Regions from separate parts of the Bacillus sp. SSR7 genome, predicted to be linked through region 2. Evidence: riboswitches for the same ligand, from Rfam matches in the RefSeq annotation. Region 2 holds a riboswitch; the other holds the start of a gene.
What was found. A riboswitch is a leader RNA that binds a small molecule or an ion and turns the genes downstream of it on or off. The one in region 2 is predicted to bind cyclic di-AMP.
Positions count from the first base shown of each region.

Region 1 (4,429 bases), on a different contig from region 2:
TAAAGAAGTATTTTCATTCCCTTTATTTTCAAGCTTTCATGTCTTTATTTTAAAATATAATCCACTTTACTTTTTCAATTGAAATATCTATATATCACAACAAAAACCTCTACTTACTCACAGATGTAAAAATTATATCAATATATCTTTTGGACTCGTATGCAATTATGCATAGCGTATACACAAAAAGGATAGCTTCACTTTCGTAAAGCTATCCTTAAAAAACCTTCTTATTTTTTCAAATGATATGGTACTGTTGTAATAACAACATTTCTTTTATAGAGTAAATACGCACGAATGAGTAAACTAGACTGATTATGAAGAATGTTATGCCAACCTTTTTTCGGAATGAATTGTGGTATAACGACCGTAACTCGGTAATTTGATTCACTCGCTTTATACTGTACTGTATCAATGAACTTTGTTAGCGGTTGAATAATACTTCTATAATGAGAATGTAAAGTAACAAGCCTTACTTCAGGTTGCCACTTCTTCCATTTCTCTTCAAATTTCTTTTCCTCTTCTCTGTCAAAAGCGACATATACAGCAATAACTTGATCTGCTGAAAGAGACTTTGCATAGTTCAATGAATTTTCTACTACATGTGTCATACCAGCTACTGGAACGACAATTACATTTCCTTCAATCGGAACAATCCGTTCACAAGTTTTTAAACTTAGTTGGTCTCCTACTGCATCATAATGCTTCTTAATTCGGTGGAATAAGAAGATAATTACAGGTAAGAAAATAAGGATTGACCAAACTTGTGCAAATTTAGTTAAAAAGAACATACTCATTACGATAAAACTAATGACTGCACCAATTAAATTGACCGTTAATCGTAAAGCCCATCCTTCCGGTTTTTCACGAAGCCATTTTAATACCATACCACTTTGAGAAAGGGTAAATGGAATAAATACACCTACTGCATATAACGGAATTAAATGCTCTGTTTGCCCTTGGAAAGCTACAATTAAAATAATCGATGCGATTCCAAGTATAATAATTCCATTTGAGTAACCTAGGCGGTCTCCTCTAATCGTAAACATTCTTGGTATAAACTTATCTTTTGCAAGGTTTACTGCTAATAACGGAAACGCAGAATATCCTGTGTTAGCAGCAAGGATTAATATTAAAGCTGTTGTACCTTGTATGAAATAGTACATGAAATTACGTCCAAATGTTTGTTCAGCAATTTGTGAAACAACTGTTACTTCTTTACTTGGAGAAATTCCGTAATAATAAGCTAAGAACACAATTCCTGAAAATAAAACTGCAAGTAATGCACCCATTGCAAGCAATGTTTTTGCAGCATTGTTTGGCGCAGGATCTTTAAAGTTCGGAATTGCATTTGAAATTGCTTCAACACCTGTTAAAGCAGAACTACCTGATGCAAATGCTCTTAATAATAAAAATAAACTAATCCCTGCAACTGGTGTTCCAATCGGCGTGTGTAAAGTTGGTGACACGTGCCCCGTTAAAATATTGTATATCCCTACACCAATTAATATAAATAGTGCCAAAACAAATAAATAAACAGGATATGCTAAAACGGAAGCTGATTCCGTTACACCTCTTAAATTTAAGATGGTAATAAATATAACAAATATAATCGCAATGATTACATTATGTGCATGTAAACTAGGAAAAGCAGATGTGAGCGCATCTGTACCTGCAGACACACTTACCGCAACAGTTAAAATATAGTCAACTAATAAAGATCCTCCAGCAATTAAGCCTGGATTCATCCCTAAATTTTCTTTTGATACAACATACGCGCCCCCGCCATGCGGATAAGCAAAAATAATTTGACGATAAGATAAAATAAGGGCCGTCAATAATACTAATACCCCAACAGCGATCGGAATGGAATACCAATAAGCGATCGCTCCAACACCTGCTAAAGCAATTAAAATTTGCTCTGGACCGTAAGCAACTGATGACAATGCGTCAGAAGATAAAATAGCTAAAGCTTTCGTTTTATTAAGCTTCTGTTCTCCAAGCTCTGTTGATTTTAACGGTCTTCCAATTAAAAATCTTTTAATAGATGAAACCAATGCTGTCCACTCTCCAATAATTTTGTACGAACGATTCTGCTTGTTACAGCCAGCAAACTATTTCTTCAGAAAACAAAAAATGTCTACAAGCCATAGCGAAATAGACTTGTAGACATTATTTTTTTTGTCGCACAAGCTCCACCTTCCTTCTCAATATAACGCTTACGAGGTTAGCTGTCGGATTCGGGCCTATGAGTAGCCCTACCTTTTTCAAGGATTCACCCCATCGGATTATGTACTAATCCGTAAAAACGGGTCCCCCGTACCATGCGGTTTCAGCGATTTAGAAAATTGAAACTGTGGATTATAATACTCCTTTATTTTCAAAAAGTAAACAAAAATTTTTAATAAGAAAAAAATTAAAATGATTGTGCATAATCCACTGAGAAATATACATAATGAATACTAAAAAATCGATAAAGGAGACCCATATGTCTAAAGAAAAGAAGCCTATTTTTTCCGATTCCTATTTAGATGCAGTAGCAAATGAAATTAATCAGTTATATGGTAAACGTGAACAGGAAATAAATTTGACAGATAGAACAAAAAGAAATAAATAATTTGTCATAAAAAAAGAAAGCAATACACTTATATATTGCTTTCTTTTTTATTTTTTCATACATCTAATTCTATTACAGATCTGTTAAAGGTCATCTCTTCATACACCTTTAAATTTTGATATATAGTGCCTAATAATGGTGCCGCTATTGAAAATTGCTCTGCTACATCCAGTAAATATCCTTGCAAGTGCTTCCCTTCAATAAACGAACCCTTTTCCATATCACGTTGCATTGATGACTTCATATCATACGAAATTTTATCAATCGTTTTCATATGTTCCTCGGCAATATTTTCCTTTACGGGAGCTCCTAATACTCTCATGATTTGTACAGATTCCTCAAACACATTACGGATAAAATCACGGCCGCCTTCACTTTCACGGATTGGTCCAATTGGTGCACGCATTAACGTTGTCACACCGGACATTACAGTAATAAATAAATATTTATGCCACATATCTTGCGTAATATTTTCACTTAAAACAAAACTAGATTTCGTACCTGCAAATGCTTTAGAAATATGCTTCACTCTCTCTGAATTTTGAGACTTAATTTCTCCAAACACAAGTCTGTTGGCAGCGCTAGTTTGTACAATTTCTCCTTGATCGTTTAACGTCGTCTCGATAAAGCATAAACCGCCAATTACTTTTTCTTCACCGAATTCTTTTTGTAATAGCGATAAATGAGCGATACCATTTAACAATGGAATGATTACAGTATTTTCGCCAACAAACGGCTTCAAATCTTGAATTGCCTCTTTTAAGTGATACGCTTTTGTTGAAAATAAAATAACATCAAATGGAGAAGTTCTCTCTTCTTTCGTTATTAATTTCGGTTGAAACGAAAAATCCCCGTTAACACTCCGGATTACAAGTCCTCTTTCCTCTAATTGTTTTTTTCGTTTACTACGAACAAGAAATGTAACATCTTCTCTCTTTTCGACTAATCTGCCACCAAAAAATCCTCCGACTCCACCAGCGCCTAATACTAAAATCCTCATACAGCATCCCCCTTTTCAAAATACAATTTTATAACTTTTAATATACATAATATTATACATGTCCTCTGCTAAATAAGCTGAATTTTCACTCTCAATTGAGTATAAAACAGTGGTTATTTTCAAATAAATTTGGGCATGTTGTTTCTATAGCATATATGGAAAGGAAACAATATAGATGGAGGCAATACAAGTAATTGAGGAAAAAGATGTAGCAACAGCTATATTTCAATTTATATTCCCGTTTTCGTTTAAAGCTGGATATGAACAACAGATGTTCCCTTTCTTACAAAAAAACGATTTTCGTCCTTTTCGGCTCGATCATCTCGATGATGAAAATACATATTATGGGGAGTTTAAAGTTTCACATCAAAATATGGAAGCATACTATCTTTCATTTACCAATAAAATTCTCTTTCCTCACTCAGAGCATCAAAAGGGCTTGCAACGTTATTCAAAGGACCTTAACTTAGCTGGACATTTAACAACAAACCTTATTTCAATCCCATTCAAGATACACTCTATTGATGTAACACTTTGTCCTTATGAACTTGGCTTCTTAACAATTCGAACAGAAGTAAACACTGCTCCAAACATGACTTTATCCGAAGCAATCGAATTCGCTGCTCGCTTCCGTGTACTTGAAACTAAAAATGATACAAATGAGACTATTTGTATTGAATGTAACGGAAAAAAGTATTCCCAAGTTGAAAAATTCATTTTTGGTTATTTATTTCATGGCGTAACTGATTTCTTTGAAAAGAAGAGATTAAGAAGTTCATACTTTCAAACCTTCCCTTTCTTCGAAGACCAAA
Region 1 covers NZ_JBVVXV010000006.1:212,498-216,926, forward strand. The annotation lists gene AC0NJG_RS14100 (APC family permease) at 231-2,057, opposite strand; cyclic di-AMP (ydaO/yuaA leader) riboswitch at 2,202-2,348, opposite strand; gene AC0NJG_RS14105 (hypothetical protein) at 2,489-2,617, shown strand; gene panE (2-dehydropantoate 2-reductase) at 2,673-3,617, opposite strand; gene AC0NJG_RS14115 (hypothetical protein) at 3,793-4,429, shown strand, end outside.
Region 1: it holds a riboswitch for cyclic di-AMP, as region 2 does, so the genes downstream of both, AC0NJG_RS14100 (APC family permease) here and AC0NJG_RS25395 (SipW-dependent-type signal peptide-containing protein) in region 2, are expected to answer to the same signal.

Region 2 (4,429 bases):
GTACCGCCTGTCACGGAACAAAAATCACCGCCCGCTTCTTTTATTACAGGAGCTGATTCCCCCGTAATCGCAGATTCATCGACAGACGCTAATCCTTTTATGACTTCCCCATCACTTGGAATCATTTCTCCTTGTTTTACAATAACAACATCACCTTTTCTCAGATCCGTTGCTGAAACTTGAACAATGTTCCCATTTTCTTTTACAACATTGGCAAACACATCTTTCTTCGACTGTTTTAAAGAATCGGCTTGCGCTTTCCCCCGCCCTTCCGCTAACGCTTCTGCAAAGTTAGCAAATAAAACTGTAAATAATAGAATGAGAGAAACTGTTATATTGAACCATCCTGGTATACTACTAGAACGACTTGGAAGGAACGATAAAATGAACGTAATGATAAATCCAATCTCCACAACGAACATGATCGGATTCTTTATCATGACTTTCGGATTCAATTTCGCAAAGGACTGTTTCATCGCATGTGTCACGATATCACGATCCATCGTTTTCGCTTGTCTAACCTCATCTTCTACAACATGTATTTGTGACTCATTTACTCTTTTTTCTTTTACTACTACCGGTCTCATCATTTACCCTCCATTACTTCAATGTAAGAAATTCTGCAATTGGACCGAGTACTAACATCGGGAAGAATGTTAATGCACCGACAATTACAATTGTTCCGATGAAAATGCCGCCAAATAAACTATTATCCGTACGGAACGTTCCGACTGTTTCTGGTACAACCGTCTTTTCTTTCAAAGAAGCTGCCACAGCTAGCATCGTAATTAAACTGAAATAGCGTCCTAAAAACATAACTAAACCAGTTGTAATATTCCAAAACGGTGTATTATCCGCTAACCCTTCAAATCCAGATCCGTTATTCGCAGCTGACGATGTATATTCATATACCACTTGCGTTAAACCGTGAAAACCGGAATGAGAAATAGCATCCGTTCCTACACTTGTGGAAAGAGCTAATGCTGAAAATCCTAAAATAAGCAGTGGATGAAATAGTATCGTTACCGCAATTAATTTCATTTCCTTACCTTCAATTTTCTTACCTAAAAACTCCGGTGTCCGTCCAACCATCAATCCAGATATAAAGACTGCGATAATCGCATACATAATAATGTTCACAAAGCCTGCTCCAACGCCGCCGTATACTGTATTTAACATCATATTTACGAGTGGTACTAACCCACCAATTGGTGTTAACGTATCATGCATCGTATTCACCGCTCCAGTTTCAGCAGCTGTCGTTACTGTTGCGTATAGTGAAGAAAATACTGTTCCGAACCTTACTTCTTTTCCTTCTGTACTTCCTTGTACATGCTGGATACCCATGTCGTTTAATACTGGATTTCCATGTAATTCAGATGTCGTAATTGTGATAAATCCTAGCAAGAACACCATGAATAGTGATACAAAAAGAATACGTCCTTGCTTTTTATTTCCTACCATTCGTCCATACGTAAATGGAAGTGCTGTTGGCAATAACATCATAAGCATCATTTGCAAAATATTACTCATTTGTCCTGGATTTTCGAAAGGATGTGTAGAGTTTGCTCCGAAAAATCCACCGCCGTTATTTCCAAGTTCCTTAATGGAAACGAACGATGCAACTGGCCCACGTAAAATACTTTGCTTGGCGCCATCAATCGTTTGTGCTGTAACTGCACCGTCTAATGTTTGTGGTACGCCAAATGCAACAAAGAGTAACGCCGTAATAAAAGCGATAGGAAGAAATACTCTCGTTAAAGCTCTCGTAAAATCAACGAAAAAGTTACCAAGTTCCTTTCCAGCAAGGCCTCTTATAAACGCCATTACAAGTGCTAACGTCGTTGCCGGTGCTGCAAACATTAAAAATGTAATTCCGATCAATTGTGATAAATAAGATAAACCATTTTCACCGCTATAATGCTGTAAGTTTGTATCAGCCATAAAACTGACTGCTGTATTAAAAGCGAGCGTAGGCTCCATTCCTTCAATGTGTGCTGGATTTAATGGCAATACTCCTTGCAGTCTGAAAATGAAATATACGACAACAATCATAAATCCATTTAATAAAACTAATGATAACGCGTACTGTTTCCACGTTTGATTGTATTCTTTTACACCCGTAATTTTAAAAATAATTTTTTCAAAAGGCCCGAATACTTTATCTAGCTTTTTACTACCTTGAAAGGCTTTCTCTAAATAAATTCCCGTTGGCTTTGCCACAAGAACAAACAACAGCATTGTAATAACGACTGCTACCCAGATCATAATGAATGACTCCCCCTAATTAAAACTTTTCCGGATTTAATAATGCATACACTAAGTACACCGTAATTGCTGCAACAATAATTGATAAGGCAATCATCATGATTGCTTCCCTTCTTTCACAACTTTATCTGACCAACTTGCAAGACTTGCCATCGATGCGACTAATACAACAAAAATCCCGATCATTACAACATCTAACATAATTATCCCTCTCTTTTGTAAAAAATTACCATTAAATAATCAAAAAAAGAACACTAAGCTCTACTTAGTGTTCGAAATGAACAACACAAAGTAAACCTCCTCTCTAAACGCTTACGAGGTTAGCTGTCGGATTCGGGCCTAAAGAGTAGCCCTACTTTCAAAACTGAAAGATTCACCCCAAGTGACGATGCACAAAATTGGTTCCCCCGCTCCATTTCTGGAACTCAGCGATTTTAGGTTTTTTTGGAAATTTTATGAATGATTTATGAGAGTAAATATACTCCTCTATATTTAACTTGTAAAGAGGCAAATTACCTAAAATAAGAAAATATACATCTATTTAAACGCTTACATTAAGTGTTATTAATATTCTTTCATCTGTTTTCTCGTCTTTTCTTTCTTTTTCACAGAAATGACCTTTTAAATACGAAATAAAAAGAGCGAATGACATGAAGTGCATAGCTTGTTGCACTCAGCATTCGCTCTTTTTTCATCGACTATTTATTCTCCACGCAAAAATGCGCGCAAATTTCTCCCACGAATATAAACTTGTGACAATTCTGCATGTAGCTGCTCATATTCGATAACATCTGTTTTTAAATATAAAGCATCTTTAGATGGCAATATGATATAGGGCCTTGGAAAAATAGGATCAAGTACGACCAATTCTTGAACTCGCTCTACCGATACCGCCCAACGATTCGCTATATCTCCTAATAACAACACTTTCATCTTCTTCTCCCCCGCCCTATTCAAAAAATAAAAAAGTAATATTATCACAATTCGTAAACACGACAAATGTAGCTCCAATTGTTTCATAGAGCCTCGCTGGATATCGTTTATTCCTTGTAACAACAGTAATAGGTGCCTGAAAAGAAAAGCGAATGTGTTCTGTGAAAAAACTAACGATTGGAAGCTCATCCCCTAGTAAAATTACCTTCTTAATACACTCACAAATACTAGTAAAATCCTGCTCCTTACTACAACTATACGTCCAATCAAATCCACAATCCCTAACTTCAGCTGCTATCTCTTCATTTGCTGTAAAAATAATTAACTCATGTTGAAATGCTACTAAATCTCTTAAACTATTTACCTTGCTTTCTTCTCCAACACAAATAAGTGTTAGTTCCATGTACCTCATCCTCCTTAGCATAAAAGAACTCGAATATAGATTGATATTCCCCTATACTAATCAGATCGATGAAGTGATGTATCCATCATGGCACCGCCCTCTCTCAAGACGCTTACGAAGTTAGCTGTCGGATTCGGACTTTGAGAGTAGCCCTACTTTCAAAATTGAAAGATTCACCCCTAGTGACACTTCACAAATTGGTTCCTCCGCTCCATATAATTGGACTCAGCGTATTACAAAAAATGTATTCTGGCTGATATATTACTCCTGTAATTGGAAAAAGTAAATAGAAAAAAAGCCAGTTACAAAACTGACTTTTCACTTTCTTACAAACGCATTTTATTCACTTTATATGCAAAATGATTCGTCGGTCCATGACCACTACCGATATTCAATGGCTCTTCAATTGCTATACTAATAAATTGTTTTGCTTCTTGAACTGCCTCTTCAATCGAGTAGCCCTTCGCAAGTCCTGCTGTAACTGCAGATGCAAATGTACAGCCGCTTCCGTGTGTTTGTTTCGAAGGAATTCGCTCACTTCTAAATTCAATAAACTCTTCTCCATCAAAGAGTAAATCAATTACTTCATTACCTTGATATTCAGCATGCCCGCCCTTCATAAGTACATATTTCGCACCTAATTCATGCAGTACTTTTGCAGCCTCTTTACTATCTTCAACGTTATGAATTTCTAGCCCTGTTAACACTTCTGCTTCAGGAACATTCGGTGTTATAACAGTTGCTACTGGTAATAAGTATTCTTTTAATGCTTGTACTGCTTCTTGTTGTAATAGTGATGCTCCTCCTTTTGCAATCATAACAGGA
Region 2 covers NZ_JBVVXV010000019.1:110,374-114,802, forward strand. The annotation lists gene kdpB (potassium-transporting ATPase subunit KdpB) at 1-587, opposite strand, end outside; gene kdpA (potassium-transporting ATPase subunit KdpA) at 601-2,268, opposite strand; gene kdpF (K(+)-transporting ATPase subunit F) at 2,288-2,368, opposite strand; gene AC0NJG_RS25395 (SipW-dependent-type signal peptide-containing protein) at 2,365-2,469, opposite strand; cyclic di-AMP (ydaO/yuaA leader) riboswitch at 2,564-2,709, opposite strand; gene AC0NJG_RS25400 (hypothetical protein) at 2,971-3,201, opposite strand; gene AC0NJG_RS25405 (hypothetical protein) at 3,218-3,604, opposite strand; cyclic di-AMP (ydaO/yuaA leader) riboswitch at 3,698-3,845, opposite strand; gene thiD (bifunctional hydroxymethylpyrimidine kinase/phosphomethylpyrimidine kinase) at 3,931-4,429, opposite strand, start outside.